Regions from separate parts of the Mesorhizobium kowhaii genome, predicted to be linked through region 2. Evidence: riboswitches for the same ligand, from Rfam matches in the RefSeq annotation. Region 2 holds a riboswitch; each other region holds the start of a gene.

Region 1 (6,200 bases), on a different contig from region 2:
CAGGCGCTCCCGATCGTCGCGGCTGGCGTCGACGCGGATCAGTTCGCTTTCGACGAGGCGGGTCTTGATGCGTTCGGTTCGCCATTTCACCGAATTATGGAGATCGGTGAGAGAAAGGTAGCGCTCGTCGGCCGGCCGATTGAACCACTCCGACGACACGCGACCGATACGCTGGCCGCGGCTGACGTCGACCTTGTAACCGGCACGCGCGTTACGGACGGGCGTGTGAAATTCCATTTGTGTCATGGTTGCTGCTCCGCGGCGGACGCCGGGAGCCTCTCTCCCGGACCTTCACCCGCCGCTGCAGGCCCGCCCGCCCTCTACCTCTGCCGGCATCCCCGCCCGCCGCCAGAAGCGCCGGCATTGCAGCAGAGTTTGCGCCAGGTGGCTGGCGCACGAAGTGTGAAGGCCGGCAAGGTCTGCTGGCCCTATTCGGCCCTCGGCAATACATGTATGAAACGAGCCGACGTCATGGCAGGCGCAGACCGCACCAAGCTCGGTATTGAGGGTGTAATTGGATGTCGAGCAGGTTCGTCCGACCCGTGGTGGTGCAAGTTGGCCGACATGACCGTGAGCGCGTCATTTTCGATGTGAACGACGCGGCCACGATTCTGCTCCGGAGCTTCCATGATCAGACGAAGAAGCGGAAACTGGCTATGGATGCATGCCTTCAGGTTCTGCGTGGCGAAGCCCACCCGCTGGTTGCCAGACGGGCTTTCGTTGTGGCGGCGTTAGAAGCGAAAATTCTGCGCAGTGATTGAGTTCCAAGACTATAATAGCCTCAATTACTTCAAAACCCCCGCAAGAGCAGTAACGCAGACAAATAGATCGAACGAACGCTTACTCTTGTAGCCGCGATACATAGCTGCGTATCGAGTGCTGCGCTCGTCGCGCAAGATTGATTCGTTGGATCATCCGCCAAGCTCAGGTTTGTGGCGGAGGTCTTTCCGGTTGGTGGAACGCAACCCTGTCGTCGCCGCCCAGAAGGGCCGCACTGCTTCTCCGGCACGCCGTCGGCGCTGCCCCCCTTTGCGGATCTTCACGACGACGGGCTCGCCGTCGATGACCTGCATGAGGGCCTCTGGAGTTGTCGAAGAAGAAGCCGCCTTCACGCACAAGCCGCAGGACATCGACCGCTTCGTGCCGCACCAGGCCAATGCCCGCATTTTTGATGCCGTAGGGAAAACCTTGGCCTTGCCGATTGTGCTGTCGTCAAGACGATCGCCGAATACGGCAATTCTTCCGCGGCGACGATCCCGCTGTCGCTGTCACTGGCCAACCAGACGAAGCCATTTCGGCCTGGCGAAAAAGTTCTTCTGGCTTCGGCGGGAGCGGGCTTGAGCGGCGGCGCTGCCGTCGTCGGAATATAGCCGAGCGGTGGGCGCCCACAGGACAAACTGTCCGAGTGAGATGGATGGCCGGTCGACAGGCGCTTGACAAAGCGGCGCCGGCTCGTTCAATTCGAGGCATTCACCAGGGGGGTCCCGACAAGGGGCTGAGATACTGCTGGCTTTCGCAGCGCAGTGACCCGTTGAACCTGATCCAGTTCATACTGGCGTAGGGACGGTGCAAGCGCTTTGCGGGAGTTTATGCCCGAAGACCTGTCTCGAGCAGGTCGGCCAAAGCGTTTTTCATCCTTCCGGCACAGAACTGGGTCTCCAATGCAAATGAGCAAAGGAGCCTCAAATGAATGCCTTGACCCCAGCGGTTTCCACGGGACCGCTGCCTGCCTCACGAAAAATCCACAAATCCGGCGTCCTCCATCCACAGATCAGGGTGCCGATGCGCGAAATCTCCGTCCACCCGACGGCGGGCGAACCGCCCGTGACGGTCTACGATCCATCCGGCCCATACACCGATCCGACGATCGAAACGAGCATTGAGAAAGGCCTCACACGGCTGCGGCAAGACTGGATCACGGCGCGCGGCGATGTCGAGGCCTATGACGGCCGCCATGTGCAGCCGGAAGACAACGGCTTCGCCGTGGGCGAGCGTCTGACGCCAGAATTCCCCATTCGCAACAGACCGCTCAAGGCCAAGGCTGGGAAGGCGGTGACCCAGCTTGCCTATGCCCGGGCCGGCATCATCACGCCTGAAATGGAGTTCGTCGCCATCCGCGAGAACCTTGGCCGCGAGATCCTGCACGGCAAGCTGCAACGCGACGGCGAAGCCTTCGGCGCGGAGCTTCCCGATTTCGTCACGCCGGAATTCGTGCGCGACGAGCTGGCGCGCGGGCGCGCGATCATCCCCGCCAACATCAATCATCCCGAGAGCGAGCCGATGATCATTGGCCGCAATTTCCTGGTGAAGATCAATGCCAATATCGGCAATTCCGCCGTCACCTCCTCGATGGCCGAGGAAGTCGAAAAGATGGTCTGGGCGATCCGCTGGGGCGCCGACACGGTGATGGATCTGTCGACCGGCCGCAACATCCACAACATCCGCGAATGGATCGTGCGCAATTCGCCGGTGCCGATCGGCACCGTGCCGCTCTATCAGGCACTCGAAAAGGTCGGCGGCATCGCCGAGGACCTGACTTGGGAAGTCTATCGCGACACCCTGATCGAGCAGGCCGAGCAAGGCGTCGACTATTTCACCATCCATGCTGGCGTGAGGCTGCCTTACATCCCGCTCACGGTGGAGCGGGTTACCGGCATCGTCAGCCGAGGCGGCTCGATCATGGCGAAGTGGTGCCTGCACCATCACAAGGAGAGCTTCCTCTACGAGCATTTCGAGGAGATCTGCGACATCTGCTGCGCCTATGACGTTTCGTTCTCGCTCGGCGATGGACTTCGCCCCGGTTCGATCGCCGACGCCAACGACGCCGCGCAATTCGCCGAACTGGAAACGCTTGGCGAACTGACGAAGATCGCATGGGCGAAGGATTGCCAGGTGATGATCGAAGGGCCTGGCCACGTCCCCATGCACAAGATCAAGCAGAACATGGACAAGCAGCTCGCAATCTGCGGTGAAGCGCCCTTCTATACGCTCGGGCCGCTGACGACGGACATAGCGCCGGGCTACGACCACATCACGTCGGGCATCGGTGCCGCGATGATCGGCTGGTTCGGCACCGCGATGCTCTGTTACGTGACGCCGAAGGAGCATCTTGGGCTGCCGGACCGCAACGACGTCAAGACCGGCGTGATCACCTACAAGATAGCCGCGCACGCCGCCGACCTCGCCAAGGGCCACCCGGCGGCGAAAGTCAGGGATGATGCCCTTTCCCGCGCGCGCTTCGAGTTCCGCTGGGAGGATCAGTTCAACCTGTCGCTCGATCCCGAAACGGCGTGCTCCTTCCACGACCAGACTTTGCCAAAGGAGGCGCACAAACTGGCGCACTTCTGCTCGATGTGCGGGCCGAAATTCTGCTCCATGCGCATCTCCCACGACATTCGTGCCGAAGCGCAGAAGGAAGGAATGGCGGCGATGGCGGAAAAATATCGCGATGGCGGCAATCTCTACATGCCGGTGAGCGACAGCGCGCCCAAAGGACCAGGGCCGTCATGAGGGTGCTGGTCAAAGGGGCCGGCGTCGCCGGCCTCACGGCGGCCTTCGAATTGGCCAGACGCGGCGCGGCGGTCACCGTCGCCGACGTCCGGCACGGCCGTGGAGGCAATGCATCGTGGTTCGCCGGCGGCATGCTGGCGCCGTGGTGCGAGCGCGAAAGCGCCGAGCAGCCGGTGCTGGATCTCGGACGCGGCGCCGCCGACTGGTGGGAGGCGGTGCTGCCTGGTCAGGTGACGCAGGCCGGAACACTGGTTGTGGCGCCGCCGCGTGACAGCGGCGAGCTGGACCGCTTCGCCGGCCGCACCTCGGGCCATCGCTGGCTCGATGAAGCGGAAATCGCGCGGCTGGAGCCCGATCTCGCCGGGCGTTTCCGGCGTGGGCTGTTCTTCCCCGGCGAGGCGCATCTCGACCCGCGCCGGGCGATGGCGGCGCTTCACGACAAGCTTGTCGCGATGGGTGTCGACATCAGCTTCGCCACGGACGCGCGGCAGCTTCCCGGGTTCGAGCACGAGATCGACTGCACGGGAATGGCGGCGGACGACGGAAGGCTGCGCGGCGTGCGCGGCGAGATGATGATCCTGCACACGCCTGATATCGCGCTATCGCGCCCCGTGCGGCTGCTTCATCCGCGCTTTCCGCTATACACGGTACCGCGCGCCAACCATCGTTTCATGATCGGCGCGACGATGATCGAGAGCGACGGCGCTGGACCGGTCACGGTCCGCTCTATGATGGAGCTTCTGGGCACGGCCTGCGCGCTCCATCCAGCCTTCGGCGAGGCCGGTATCGTCGAGACCGGCGTCGGTGTTCGCCCGGCCTTCTCCGACAATCTGCCGCGTGTCGAAGCGCGTGGAAACACCGTCGCCATCAACGGGCTTTATCGCCATGGCTTTCTTCTCGCGCCAGCCATAGCGCGGCAGGCGGCCGAACTCGTCTTCGCTGACGAACCCATGGAGCTTGCCTGATGAAATTGACCGTAAACGGCGAAGCGCATGAGGTTGCCGCCACCACGCTGGCAGAGCTGCTTGCAGCGCTCGACTATGAGGGCGATTGGCTGGCGACGGCCGTCAACAGCGACCTCGTGCACAAAGCCCATCGGGCGGAGTTCCAGTTGAGCGACGGCGACTGGATCGAAATCCTCTCGCCGATGCAGGGAGGCTAGCATGTTCGAGCTTTTCGGGACGCCACTGTCCTCCCGGCTGATTCTCGGCACGGCGCAATATCCTTCGCCGGCCATCCTTGCCGATGCGGTCAAGGCGTCGGGCACGTCAGTAGTGACCGTATCGTTGCGCCGTGAGATGGCGGGCGGCAGGGCCGGCGAAAAGTTCTGGTCGCTGATCCGCTCGCTCGGCACGAGAATCCTGCCCAACACTGCCGGCTGCCACTCCGTCAAGGAAGCGGTCATCACCGCGAAAATGGCGCGCGAAGTCTTCGCTACGAGCTGGATCAAGCTCGAAGTGATCGGCAACCACGACACGCTGCAGCCGGATGTGTTCGGCTTGGTCGAAGCCGCCCGCATCCTGTGCGAGGACGGTTTTGCGGTATTCCCCTATACCACCGACGATCTCGGTGTTGCAGAGCGGCTGCTGGCAGCGGGCTGCAAGGTCTTGATGCCTTGGTGCGCGCCGATCGGTTCCGCCCTCGGGCCGGTCAACAGTATGGCGCTGCGCTCGATGCGCGGACATTTCCCAGGCATCCCGCTGATCGTGGATGCGGGGCTGGGACGGCCGTCGCACGCGGCAACCGTCATGGAACTCGGCTTCGACGCCGTGCTCCTGAATACGGCGGTTGCCAAGGCGGCCGATCCGGTCGGCATGGCGCGCGCTTTCGGCAAGGCGGTCGATGCCGGTCGAGAAGCCTTCAGTTCGGGAATGCTCGAACCGCGCGATGTCGCCGTGCCATCGACGCCGACATTCGGCAGGGCGGTTTTTTCATGAAGCTCGATCCCTTCTACCTGATCGTCGACAGTGCTGCCTGGATCGAACGGCTGGTGCCGCTCGGCGTGAAGCTCGTCCAGCTTCGCATCAAGGACAGGGACGAGGACGGGCTGCGCGCCGAAATGCGCCGCGCGAACGACGTCTGCGCGGTCCATGGTTGCCAACTGATCGTCAACGATTATTGGCGACTTGCCATCGAGGAAGGCTGCGACTTCGTTCATCTCGGCCAGGAGGATTTGGCTGCGGCCGATTTGTTGGCGATCAAGTACGCCGGATTGAAGCTCGGGCTGTCGACCCACGATCATGCCGAACTGGAAACGGCGATGGCCGCCGAGCCTGACTACATCGCCCTCGGTCCCATCTATCCCACTACCCTGAAGAAGATGAAATGGGCGCCGCAGGGACTTGAACGGATCAGCGAATGGAAGTGCCAAGTCGCGCCGATTCCATTGGTCGCCATCGGCGGCCTCAATCCTGAGCGGATCGACAGCGTCTTCGAGGCAGGCGCCGACAGCGCCGCGGTGGTCACCGACATCACATTGAATGCTGATCCCGAAGCGCGCACGCGAGAATGGATCGAAAAGACGGAGCGATGGCGCTGAGGCGAGAACCGCATGTGCTTGTCATCGGCGGATCGGACTCCAGCGGGGGCGCCGGAATTGCTCGCGATATCGAGACGATCTCTGCCATCGGCGTGCGCATCTCTCTGGCTGTCACCGCGCTGACGGTGCAGACGCACGAAGCCGTCATGGA
Region 2 (6,200 bases):
CGGACTGGCTCTCAATCATCGTCGCGCCGATCATGAACTGCATGTCGGCACGCGGCACCGCATAAAGCGGAAAGCGCGGATGCAGCAGCCTGACCGGGCGCGACAGCGAGATATCAAGCGTGCGCAGGATCAGCATTTCGCCGCGAACGCCGCGCAGCCTGTCATCGACAGCGGCCATTCCAGTGCAGTCGATCTGACGATCGAAACCGGAAGCACGCCGGGCGTCGGCGCCGAAGTGGAATTCGACACCCATTGCCGCGAGCTTGCCTTGAAGTGCCGCCATCGCCTGGCGCGGGTCGAGATGAGCCTCATCGGGAAACAGCAATCCGCGCCGGAAGCGGCCGGCGAGGCCGGGCTCCAGGATCGCAATTTCGTTCTCCTCGACACGCCGATACCCCGACGTGCGACTGGCGAACCGGTCGAGCTCGCCAGTATCACGCGGCATAGCCACGACCAGTGTTCCGGCCCGTGTCACCTGGCCGGGCAGCACCGCATCCCACCAGTCGGCGGCGTCACGTCCGAGATCGAGCACCGGCTGCTCCGCGCTTTCACGCTCGCACCATGGCGCCAGCATGCCGCCGGCGAACCACGATGCATTGCCACCAAGGCCATGCCGGATCTCGGCGACTGTGACCGTCGCACCGCGGGCGGCGAGTTCGAAGGCGGCGGTGAGGCCGGCGACGCCGGCCCCTTTGACCAGCACCCTCATGACCGTTCCGGCGCCTCTGGCATGAGCGGTACGCCGGTCTCGTCAGCCGGCATGTAGAGATCGCCACCCTCGCGGTATTTCGCCGCCATTGCCGCCATGCCCTCCTTCTGGGCTTCGGCGCGAATGTCGTGGGAGATACGCATGGAGCAGAATTTCGGCCCGCACATCGAGCAGAAATGTGCCACCTTGTGCGCCTCCTTGGGCAAGGTCTGGTCGTGGAAGGACCGCGCCGTTTCGGGGTCGAGCGACAGGTTGAACTGGTCTTCCCAGCGGAACTCGAAGCGCGCGCGGGAAAGGGCATCATCCCTGACTTTCGCTGCCGGATGGCCCTTAGCCAGATCGGCGGCATGAGCGGCGATTTTGTAGGTGATCACGCCAATCTTGACGTCGTTGCGATCGGGAAGGCCGAGATGCTCCTTGGGCGTGACATAGCAGAGCATGGCGGTGCCGAACCAGCCGATCATGGCAGCACCAATGCCTGAGGTGATATGGTCATAGCCCGGTGCGATGTCGGTCGTCAGTGGTCCAAGCGTATAGAAGGGTGCTTCGCCGCACGCGGCGAGCTGCTTGTCCATGTTCTCCTTGATCTTGTGCATCGGAACGTGGCCGGGCCCCTCGATCATCACCTGGCAATCCTTCGCCCAGGCGATCTTCGTCAACTCGCCGAGTGTTTCCAACTCGGCGAACTGCGCCGCGTCATTGGCATCGGCGATCGAGCCGGGACGAAGGCCGTCGCCGAGCGAAAAGGAGACGTCATAGGCGCGGCAGATGTCGCAGATCTCCGCGAAATGCTCGTAGAGGAAGCTTTCCCGGTGATGGTGCAAGCACCATTTGGCCATGATCGAGCCTCCGCGCGAAACGATGCCCGTGACCCGGTCAACGGTCAGCGGGATGTAGTGCAGCCGCACGCCGGCGTGGATGGTGAAATAGTCGACGCCCTGTTCGGCCTGCTCGATCAGCGTGTCGCGGTAGACCTCCCAGGTCAGGTCCTCGGCGACACCGCCGACCTTTTCGAGCGCCTGGTAAAGCGGCACCGTGCCGATAGGCACCGGCGAATTGCGGATGATCCAGTCGCGGATGTTGTGGATGTTGCGCCCGGTCGACAGGTCCATCACCGTGTCCGCGCCCCAGCGGGTCGCCCAGACCATTTTCTCGACCTCTTCGGCCATCGACGATGTGACGGCGGAGTTGCCGATATTGGCGTTGATCTTGACCAGGAAATTGCGGCCGATGATCATCGGTTCGCTCTCGGGATGATTGATGTTGGCTGGAATGATCGCCCGCCCGCGCGCCACCTCTTCGCGGACGAATTCGGGCGTGACGAAATCGGGAATGGCCGCGCCGAAGCTTTCGCCGTCGCGCGGCAGCTTGCCACGGGTGATCTCCCGGCCGAGGTTTTCGCGGATTGCGACGAACTCCATCTCGGGCGTGATGATGCCGGCGCGCGCGTAGGCAAGCTGAGTCACCGCCTTGCCGGCCCTTGCCCTGAGCGGTCGGTTGCGAACGGGAAATTCCGGTGTCAGGCGCTCGCCCGCCGCGAATCCGTTGTCTTCCGGCCGGACATGACGGCCGTCATAGGTTTCGACATCGCCGCGTGCCGTAATCCATTCATGGCGAAGCCGGGCGAGGCCTTTTTCGATGCTGGTTTCGACAGTCGGGTCCGTATAGGGGCCGGACGGATCATAGACGATGACAGGCGGTTCGCCCGCCGTTGGATGGACGGAGATTTCTCGCATCGGCACTTTGATGTGCGGATAGAGGACGCCGGACTTGTGGATTTTCCGTGAGGCAGGCAGCGGTCCCGTCGAGACGGCTGGGGTGAGGGCATTCATCGTGAGGCTCCTTTGCTCATGCATTGGAGACCCAGTTCTGTGCCGGAAGGATGAAAAGACGCTTCTGTAGACCTGCCGAAACAGGACCTCGGGCGTGAACTCCCGCAAAGCGCTTGCACCGTCCCTACGCCAGTATGAACTGGATCAGGTTCAACGGGTCACTGCGCCGCGAAAGCCAGCAGTATCTCAGCCCCTTGCCGGGACTCCCCTGGTGAATGCATCGAATTGAACGGGCCGGCGCTATCTTGTCAAGCGCATTCGACCGGCCATCCAACTCAACTGGCTGGTCTTGATGTCTGCTGCGCGGGGCGCCCCGCTAAATTCCGACGACGAGCGCACCGCCGCTGAGGCCCGCACCCGCTGCCGCCAGAAGAATTCTCTCGCCCGGCCGAAACGTGTCCATCTGATGGGCCAACGACAGGGAGAGTGGGATTGTCGCGGCAGAAGAGTTGCCATACTCCGCGATCGTCTTGACGATTGCTTGATCTGCTATTCCAAGGTTCCTCCCGACCGCATCGAAAATGCGAGCATTCGCCTGATGCGGCACGAACCGGCCGACATCCTGTGGTCGCACTCCGGCAGCGGCAAGCGCGCTTGTCGAGCAATCGGTCATCATCTCGACAGCCTTGGCGAACACTTCGCGGCCGTTGGTCATCGTCATGCGGGTTCGCCCGAGATCCAGGCCACTTTGGAACGGGATGTTGCTTCCGCCCGCCGGGATCTGGATCAGCTCGTAGCGCGAGCCGTCCGAATCCACCGACGCGCCGAGGATGCCCCGGTCGGCGTCCTCGCAAGGGCAAATCACCAGGGCGCCGGCGGCATCGGCAAACACCACGCCGCTGGCGCGCTCGGCCGGATTGATGCGGCGGCTGAGGATGTTGGCGGCAATGACAAGGCTCGCTTTGCCGTGCAGACGCGTGAATCCGTCGGCGAACATCAACGCATAGATGAAGCCGGCGCAGGCGCCGGTTAGATCGACCGCGCCTGCGCGGCCAAGGCCGAGCTTGTGCGCGACCAAGGGTGCACTGGGCGGCAGAAGGTGGTCGGGCGTCGAGGTGGCAAGCAACAGCAGACCGATGTCGCTGCGGTCAATACCGGCATTCGCCAGCGCCATGTCGCCCGCATGCGTGGCAAGACCAGACAGCGTATCTTCGTCCGTTGCCCAGAAGCGCGAACGAATTCCGGTACGCCTTTCGATCCAGCCCGGCTCGAGGCCGAGATTGTTCTCGATCTCGGCATTTGCCACCTTGCGCCCAGGCGCGTGATGGCCAAATCCGAGAATGCGCGACGATCTGCTCATAGCCTAGACCCGAAGCGTTCGCCGGCCTCCTCGATGGCGTCATAGAGCCGATCGAGCTCGTCGCTGGTGATGCAATAGGGTGGGAGAAGATAGAGGACGTTGCCGAGCGGGCGCACAAGCAGCCCTCGGTCGAGGAAGAACGCGCGCAGCTTCGGACCGATCTCGGCGAGATAACCAGCTGAACCGGCGTGCAGATCGAGCGCTGCGATCGTGCCGGTTGTCCGGCTGTCGGTGAAGAACGGATTGTCGCGAAAGCGCCGAAGCCCGGCGGCCTGCATCGCACTCAAGGCCGCGACCCGCTCTGCCACCGGCTCATCCTGCCAGATCTCGACATTGGCGAGCGCAGCCGCGCAGGCAATCGGATTGGCGGTGTAGGAACTCGAGTGGAAAAAGGTCTTCTTCCGGTCCTCAGAATAATGAGCCTGGAAGATTGCATCAGTGGCGAGCGTGGCCGCCAGCGGGATGGCACCACCTGTCAGGCCCTTCGAGGTGCACAATATGTCCGGAGAGATGGACGCCTGCTCGCAGGCGAACATGGTCCCGGTGCGTCCCCAGCCCGTCATCACTTCGTCGGCGATCAGCAGTGTGCCCGAGGCTTCGGCGATCTTCTTCAATTCGGTCAGAACCCAGGCCGGGTACATCAGCATGCCGCCGGCGCCAAGCACGAGCGGCTCGACGATCAGCGCGGCGGCGCGCCGGTCGCGGCTGACGGCCTCGAACCGATCCAGCGTGTCCTGCTCGTGCCCGGCGACCGGGAAGGGGATAGTGTCGACCTCGAACAGCAAGGGTTCGTAGGCGGCGTTGAACACGCCGCGAGCACCGACGCTCATCGTGCCGATGGTGTCGCCATGATAGCTGTGCTGCATGACGACGATGCGCGAACGCGGCGCGCCGATGTTGCGGAAATAGCCAAGCGCCATCTTCAGCGCGACCTCGACGGAGGTCGAGCCGCTGTCGGAATAGAACACCCAGTCGAGTCCGGGCGGAGCGAGGCCGACAAGCGCCTTGGCCAGGCGTTCGGCCGGCTCGTGGGTGAAGCCTGCGAAGATGATCTGGTCGAGGCTCGACGCGGTTGCCTCGATAGCCTTCATGATGCGGGGATGGCGATGGCCATGCGTGACGACCCACCAGGATGAAATGGCGTCCAGGATGCGCGCGCCGTCGGCCTTGTGAAGGTAGGCGCCTTCGGTTCGGACGATTTCGGGGATCGAATGCTCGAGCGCGTGCTGGGTGAAGGGGTGCCAAACTTGGGACTGCGGCATCATTCGCCTCCGGCAATCAAAGCGAGGTCAAACCCGGCGACCATCGCGTCTCTCAGGGTTTTGCCGGTCAGCGGATCAAGGTGCGGCAGCCTGCCGAGCTGTGGCACGCCGCTGAATTCCACGATTGTCCTTTGCGTGTCTGCCACCTCGTCGCCGATAAAAGCGACGCCGATCATGGGGATAGAGCGGGCCCGCAGAGCTTCGATTGAGAGGAGCGTGTGGTTGATCGTGCCGAGCGCGGTGCGGGCGCACAGAATGACCGGCAGCCGCCACTGCGCGAATATGTCAATGAACCTTGTCTGTCGGTTGAGTGGCACCATCAGCCCGCCAGCGCCTTCGATGACAAGCGGACCCGGCAAGGCTGGAAGCGAGAGCTTTGCCGCCTCGATCGCGACGCCGTCGATTTCGGCTGAACGATGCGGCGACAGGGGCTTGCTCAAGCGGTAGACCTCCGGCAGCACGCGCCCTGACGGCAGGCCGGCAAGCCGCGCAACCACCTCGCTGTCGGTCTCGTCGTCGAGACCTGATTGCACCGGTTTCCAGTAGAAGCCGTCGAGCAGGCCGGCGAGCCCGGCCGAAAACACTGTCTTGCCAATTCCGGTGTCTGTTCCGGTGACGACGATGCGCTTGGTCATGGCGACGCCAACACTTCGGCGAGCGCCTCGACCATGGCCGAAATGTCGGCTTCGTCGACGTTGAGCGTCAGCGAAATGCGCAGCCGCGACGTGCCCTCGGGCACCGTCGGCGGGCGGATGCCGCGTATGTCGAAACCGCGAGCCTGCAATGCCGTCGCCACCGCCATGGTGCGCCTGACGTCGCCGATGACGAATGGCTGGATCTGCGATCCGCTCGACGTCACGCCACAGCGTTCGGCCAATTGGCGGCCGGCGAAAGCAACGTGTTCATGCAGCCGAACCCGGCGCAGGGGCTCGTCTGACAGTATGGCGAGCGCTTCGCGCGCCGCGACCGCCATCAGCGGCGATGGCGCGGTGGCGTAGATAAATGGCCGGCAACGGTTGACGAGATAATCGCACAGCGTTCCCGATCCGGTAACCAGTGCGCCGGACGCGCCGAGCGCCTTGCCGCAAGTATGGAGC
Region 3 (6,200 bases), on a different contig from region 2:
CTCGATGTTTTTCGCCTCGATCACCAGCTTGCCGGATTCGGCGGCGTCGCTGGCCACCATGGTTGCCGAACCTTCGGCGCCGCGATGGCCGCGGAAGCGCTGGCGCATGGTCTGCAGTTCGCCCAGCCGGCGCATGTTGCGCTTGCGCCGCGCCGTCACGCCGTAGCGCAGCCAGTGTTCCTCGCGCACGATCTGGCGGCCGAGCTTGTGCTGCTCACGCTCTTCTTCTTCCAGCACGAGGTCGCGCCATTCCTCGAAGTGGCCAAAGCCCTTGTCCAACCTGCGGGTCTGGCCGCGATCGAGCCAGACGGTGGCGCGCGATACGCGCTCGAGAAAGCGGCGGTCATGCGAGATGACGACGAGCGCCGAGGAGGTACGGACGAGCTCCTCTTCCAGCCACTCGATCACCGAGAGATCGAGATGATTGGTCGGCTCATCAAGCAGCAGAATATCGGGCTCCGGCGCCATGACACGAGCGAGTGCTGCGCGCCTTGCCTCACCGCCGGAAAGATCGTTCGGCCGCTCCTCGCCCGACAGGCCGAGATGCTCCATGAGATAGCTGGCGCGGTATGGATCGTCGGCAGGCCCGAGCCCAGCCTCGACATAGGCGCGCACGGTCGCAAAACCCTCCATGTCGGGCATCTGCGGCAAATAGCGGACGGTTGCCGAAGGCTGGCGGAACACCTCGCCGTCCTGCGCCTCGATCAGGCCGGCGGCGATCTTCAGCAGCGTCGACTTGCCGGACCCGTTGCGGCCGACCAGCGCGATCTTGTCGCCGGCGGAAGCGGTCAAGGCGGCGCCATCGAGCAGCGGCGTGCCCCCGAAGGTCAGTTTTATCCCGTCGAGATTGAGAAGGGGCGGGGCCATGTCAGCTTTCAGGCAGTGGATAAGGATGGGCGAGCAACAGCGCGCGGCCTTGGTCGAGTGTGATTTCGAGGCGGCCCTTGACTTCGTTGGAGATGGTCAATGACGAGCCGAACGCCACCTTGACGCGGTCGAGCGGCCATTTGGCGCCGATGACGGTCAGGCCGGAAAGATCGGAAAAGCCGAGCACCGAAAACAGCGTGCGGTCGGCATAGTCGAAGCCGGCTTTCCCATGCAGCAGCGGAACGCCTTCCTGGGCGCCGCTGCTCAGAAGCACCCTCGTTCCGGCCTCGGCCAGCCGCAGGGCAAGCGCCAGATGCAGGAAGGCGTGGTCGGCGCGCTTGCCGCCAAAGGCGCCGGCGAGCACCAGGCTGGTCGCGCCGCGCTCCAGCGCGGCGGCGATGGCCAGTTCGCCATCGGTCTTGTCCTTCTCCGCCGGGAAGGTCCGGCGAGGCACGGCGGCGAGATCATCCGGCAGGTTGGCCGGCACCGAATCGAAATCACCCACCCACAGTTCCGGGACAAGGCCCAGCATGCGCGCATGGCCGATGCCGGCGTCGGCGGCGATGACGCGGGAGCCTTCGACCTGCCGGTCGAGCCGTGGCGTGCGGATGAGATCGCCGCCAAGCAAGATGGTGAATGTGCTCATATCGTGTGGCCCTTACCAGCCCGGCACGGGAAACGGAAGGCCGGCAAACTGCCACTTGCGCGGTTGATCGGCCGGGCCTATGTGTCGAAACGCTCTAACGGGGTGCCGGACGCGATCTTCGCGGACCGGCTGAGAGGCAAACTCGCCAACCCGCTGAACCTGATCCGGTTTGTACCGGCGGAGGGATTAGACGTTTCGGACAGTCCGACGCCTCAATTCCTTTCAATTCGAACGAAGGAGGCGCCGATGCGCACGCTTTTATACTCTCTTGTCTCTGCGATGGCTGTGGTCCTGTCCGGGCCGGCCTTGGCCAAGGACAAGCTCACCGTCTACACCTATGAGAGCTTCACCGCCGACTGGGGTCCGGGTCCCGTAGTGAAGAAGGAATTCGAGGCCGAATGCGGCTGCGATGTCGAGTTCGTCTCGGTCGCCGATGGCGTCGCGTTGCTCAACCGCGTCAAGCTGGAGGGGGCATCGACGAAGGCCGACATCGTGCTCGGCCTCGACACCAATCTGACCGCCGATGCCAAGGCCACAGGCCTGTTTGCGCCGCATGGCGCAGTGTCCGATGTCAATGTACCGGGCGGCTGGAACGACGATACGTTCGTTCCTTTTGACTACGGCTATTTCGCCGTCGTTTACGACACCGAGAAGTTGAAGACACCGCCGAAGAGCCTGAAGGAGCTGGTCGAAGGCAGCGCCGACGACAAGATCGTCATTCAGGATCCGCGCACCTCGACACCGGGCCTCGGCCTGCTGTTGTGGGTCAAGTCGGTCTATGGCGACAAGGCGCCGGAGGCCTGGGCGAAGCTCAAGGCGAAGGTGCTGACCGTGACGCCGGGCTGGAGCGAGGCCTACGGCCTGTTCACCAAGGGCGAGGCGCCGATGGTGCTGTCCTACACCACCTCGCCGGCCTATCACATGGTCGCCGAGAACACCGAGCGCTACCAGGCAGCGTCGTTCGAAGAGGGCGAATATCTGCAGATCGAGGTCGCCGGCATCACCACGACAGGGGCCAAGAATCCGCTGGCGGAAAAGTTCCTGGCCTTCATGACCGGACCGAAATTCCAGGATGCCATTCCCGAGACCAACTGGATGTTCCCGGCCGGCAAGACCGACAAACCGCTCAATCCGGCCTTCGACAAACTGGTCAAGCCGACCAAGACCTTGCTGTTCAGCCCCGAAGAGGTCGCCGCCAACCGCAAGGCCTGGGTGGATGAATGGCTGGCGGTGATGAGCAAATGAGAGCGCGTTTCACCCTCCCCCTTGTGGGGAGGGTCGATCCGCGTGGCGGAGCGGGGTGGGGGCTGCGACCTTGAAGATGTCCTCACCCCCACCCCGGCGCGCATCCTCTGACCCTCGCATCACAGCTGGCGTCATCGCGCTCGCCGCAATCTCGCTGTTGATCGGCGGCGCGTTTGCTGGACTGCTTTTCGAAGGCGCTCACGACTTCTCCGGCGCCTGGGCGGCCTTCGATCCTTATCTGCTTCGCGTCGTTCGCTTCACGCTCTGGCAAGCGGCGCTCTCGACGCTGCTTTCGGTCGGGCCGGCGCTGTTCGTGGCGCGCGCGCTGTCACGGCATCCACGCTTCCTTGGCCGCGCCTTCATCCTGCAGCTGTTCGCCGTACCATTGGCGCTGCCGGCCATCGTCGCGGCACTCGGCATTCTCGCTCTCTATGGCCGTGCCGGCTATTTTTCCGGGGTGTTCACGGGGATTGGCGGTGGAAGCTGGCCAGGCATCTATGGCCTGCCCGGCATTCTCGTCGCACATGTCTTCTTCAACCTGCCGTTGGCGACAAGGCTCCTTCTCGAAGCGCTGCAGACCATTCCCGCCGACCAATGGCGGCTGTCGAGCCAACTCGGCATGGGCGCGCGGCCGGCGTTCCGGCTGATCGAATGGCCTACGCTGCGTGCGGCCTTGCCGGGTGTTGCCGGGCTTGTCTTCATGCTCTGCATCACCTCGTTCACGATCGTGCTGACGCTCGGCGGCGGGCCAGCCGCGACGACGCTGGAGGTCGGCATATACCAGGCGCTGCGCTTCGATTTCGATCCCGCCCGGGCCGTCACCCTGACATTGCTGCAGATCGCCTTGACGTTTGTCGTCGTGCTGGCGCTGACGCGGCTTGGCGCCAATGTGGTCGGCGACACCAACCTGCCGGTTGCGCCGCGCCGCTACCTCCCCGTCAATGGGACCGAGACCTTGCTGAACGTCGTGCTCATCGTGCTCGCGCTGCTGTTCGTTGTCGGACCGATGGCGGCCACGGTGATGGCCGGGCTTGGCGCCGATCTCGGCCGGCTTGCCGGCGAGGTCGCCGTGCGGCAGGCGACGCTGACCAGCGCGGTGCTGGCCTTCCTGTCAGCACTGCTTTCCGTGACGCTGTCGCTGGCGCTGACCATGGCACGCCGGGCGCTGGCGCTGAACCACCGCTCAGGCGCAAAGGCAATGCTGGAACACGCCGCTGATACCGGCGCCGGTTTCGTCCTCGTCGTGCCGCCGATCGTCGTCGGCGCCGGCTGGTTCCTGTTGCTGCGCCATGTCGGCGATGTCTTTGTCATCGCCCCGGTCATGGTCGTCGCCGTCAACGCGGTGATGGCGATGCCGTTCGCACTGCGCGCTGTCCGTCCCGCCTATGATGCGGCGAGCGAGCGTCACGAACGGCTTTGTGCGCAGCTCGGCATTGCGGGCTGGAATCGTTTGATGCTGGTCGACTGGCCGTCGCTGCGGCGGCCGCTTGCCACCGCCTTTGCTTTCGCCATGGCGCTGTCGCTTGGCGATCTTGGCGTCATCGCGCTGTTCGGCAGTGATTCCGTGCAGACCTTGCCCTACCTTCTGTTGGCGCGCATGGGCAGCTACCGCACGCAGGACGCCGCCGGCCTGGCGCTGCTGCTTGGCCTCGTCTGCCTCGCATTGATCGTAGCCGCACACTGGCTGGGAAGGGAGAAGAACCGGGATGCCTGACGGGGCGGCCAGCAGGTCTGAAAAGGGCGCTTCGGTGCGGCTGGACCAGGTGTCGTTCAGCTATGGCGAAGCGCCGCTCGTCTTTGACGTCGATTTCGCCGCGGCGAAAATCACAGCCATCATGGGGCCGAGCGGTTCTGGCAAGTCGACGCTGCTCAACCTGGTGGCCGGCTTCGAGGTACCGCAGTCGGGCCGCGTGCTGATCGGCGGGGCCGATGTCAACGCCGCGCCGCCGTCAGCGCGGCCGGTGTCGATGGTGTTCCAGGAGAACAATCTCTTTGCCCACCTCTCCGTCGAGCAGAATGTCGGGCTCGGCCGCTCGCCATCCTTGCTGCTGACCGAGGCGGATCGTGCCGCGATCGCCGGGGCGCTCGAACGCACCGGCCTTGCCGGCAAGGAAAAGCGCCTGCCGCGTGAACTCTCCGGCGGTGAACGCCAGCGTGTCGCCTTGGCCCGCGTCCTGGTGCGCGACCGGCCGGTGCTCCTGCTCGACGAACCCTTCGCCTCGCTCGGCCCGGCGCTGCGCGACGACATGCTGGATCTGGTCGCCGCAGTGCACGCCGAACGGGGCATGACGGTGCTGTTCGTCACCCACCAGCCGGAGGATGCCCGCCGCATCGGCGGGCACATGGTGTTTCTGGACAATGGCGTTGTCGCGGCAACCGGCAAGGCGGATGAATTCTTCAGCGGGGCTGGTCCGGAAGCGTTCCGGCGCTATATCGGCGCGGGTGCCGGGGATGTCGTATCACGAGATGTTGCCCGGAAGCGGACATAATTTACGGTCAAACCGGCTCCAGGCGATGTGGCGCTTGCTTGCCATGACTGGAGGAGTGTGGCTAGGTCCCCCTACTGGTCCGGCAACAGGCCGTGATTTGCCTGCAGCATCCGCCGCCCGCCCCGAGGGGCGCGCGCCGGATGCTGCAGCAGTTTGAGATAGCGCATGACACGTTCCGAAGATCGCCCCCGATTTTCGTGGTCATGTGCCGGGACCCGAAAGGAAGCCGTTCTGGCGATCGGCGTTGACAAACTACGAATGAATCCGCTGGCGCGCTTTCTCGCGCTGGCCGGCTTTGCCGTGGCGCTGGCGAGCTGCCAGATGTTCACGCCGCCCGAGGTTCAGGAATCCGGCTTCCAGCCTTCCGACAAGCCGATCACAGTCGACAACGTCGCTGCCAACAGCAAGCTCGCCGAACTGGCCAAGGCACAGCATCCGCGCATCCTGGCCACCTATGGCGGCGAATATTCCGATCCCAAGCTCGAGCGCATGGTTGCCAAGGTGGTCGGCAATCTGACCGTCGTGTCGGCCAACCCGACGCAGACCTATCGCATCACCATTCTGAATTCGCCCAACGTCAACGCTTTCGCACTGCCGGGCGGTTATCTCTACATCACGCGCGGCCTGCTGGCGCTGGCCAATGATTCGGCCGAGCTTGCGGCGGTCATCGCCCATGAGATGGGCCACGTCACCGCCAATCACGGCTTGCAGCGCCAGCAGCTGGAGGCCGAGGAAGGCCTGGCGACCAAGGTGGTTTCCGATGTGCTCGGCGACAGCCCGACCGCCAAGGCGGCGCTGATCCGTGGCAAGCTGAGACTGGCGCAATTCTCGCGCAACCAGGAGCTGGAGGCCGACGCCATCGGCATCAAGTCGATCGGCGAAGCCGGCTACGATCCTTTCGCCGCCGGCCGCTTCCTGCAGTCGATGTCGGCCTATACCGATTTCCGCTCGAT

What was found. A riboswitch is a leader RNA that binds a small molecule or an ion and turns the genes downstream of it on or off. The one in region 2 is predicted to bind thiamine pyrophosphate.
Region 1: linked by a shared signal. The riboswitch ahead of thiC (phosphomethylpyrimidine synthase ThiC) and the one ahead of thiC (phosphomethylpyrimidine synthase ThiC) in region 2 are both predicted to bind thiamine pyrophosphate.
Region 3: linked by a shared signal. The riboswitch ahead of thiB (thiamine ABC transporter substrate binding subunit) and the one ahead of thiC (phosphomethylpyrimidine synthase ThiC) in region 2 are both predicted to bind thiamine pyrophosphate.

Annotation. Positions count from the first base shown of each region.
Region 1 covers NZ_JBHLYT010000144.1:16,506-22,705, forward strand. Annotated here, with positions in the region: partial or broken gene ACFFNA_RS36220 (hypothetical protein) at 1-246, opposite strand, end outside; gene ACFFNA_RS36225 (DUF982 domain-containing protein) at 519-761, shown strand; gene ACFFNA_RS36230 (hypothetical protein) at 912-1,073, opposite strand; partial or broken gene bioZ (3-oxopimeloyl-[acyl-carrier-protein] synthase BioZ) at 1,117-1,370, shown strand; TPP riboswitch at 1,466-1,582, shown strand; gene thiC (phosphomethylpyrimidine synthase ThiC) at 1,687-3,510, shown strand; gene thiO (glycine oxidase ThiO) at 3,507-4,475, shown strand; gene thiS (sulfur carrier protein ThiS) at 4,475-4,672, shown strand; gene ACFFNA_RS36255 (thiazole synthase) at 4,674-5,447, shown strand; gene ACFFNA_RS36260 (thiamine phosphate synthase) at 5,444-6,049, shown strand; gene thiD (bifunctional hydroxymethylpyrimidine kinase/phosphomethylpyrimidine kinase) at 6,040-6,200, shown strand, end outside.
Region 2 covers NZ_JBHLYT010000060.1:5,172-11,371, forward strand. Annotated here, with positions in the region: gene thiO (glycine oxidase ThiO) at 1-709, opposite strand, end outside; gene thiC (phosphomethylpyrimidine synthase ThiC) at 706-2,541, opposite strand; TPP riboswitch at 2,645-2,761, opposite strand; gene bioZ (3-oxopimeloyl-[acyl-carrier-protein] synthase BioZ) at 2,858-3,841, opposite strand; gene ACFFNA_RS33080 (adenosylmethionine--8-amino-7-oxononanoate transaminase) at 3,838-5,103, opposite strand; gene bioD (dethiobiotin synthase) at 5,103-5,738, opposite strand; gene ACFFNA_RS33090 (8-amino-7-oxononanoate synthase) at 5,735-6,200, opposite strand, start outside.
Region 3 covers NZ_JBHLYT010000033.1:60,513-66,712, reverse strand. Annotated here, with positions in the region: gene ACFFNA_RS19800 (ABC-F family ATP-binding cassette domain-containing protein) at 1-867, opposite strand, end outside; gene ACFFNA_RS19795 (thiamine diphosphokinase) at 869-1,513, opposite strand; TPP riboswitch at 1,602-1,716, shown strand; gene thiB (thiamine ABC transporter substrate binding subunit) at 1,760-2,758, shown strand; gene thiP (thiamine/thiamine pyrophosphate ABC transporter permease) at 2,835-4,472, shown strand; gene thiQ (thiamine ABC transporter ATP-binding protein) at 4,465-5,247, shown strand; gene ACFFNA_RS19775 (M48 family metalloprotease) at 5,506-6,200, shown strand, end outside.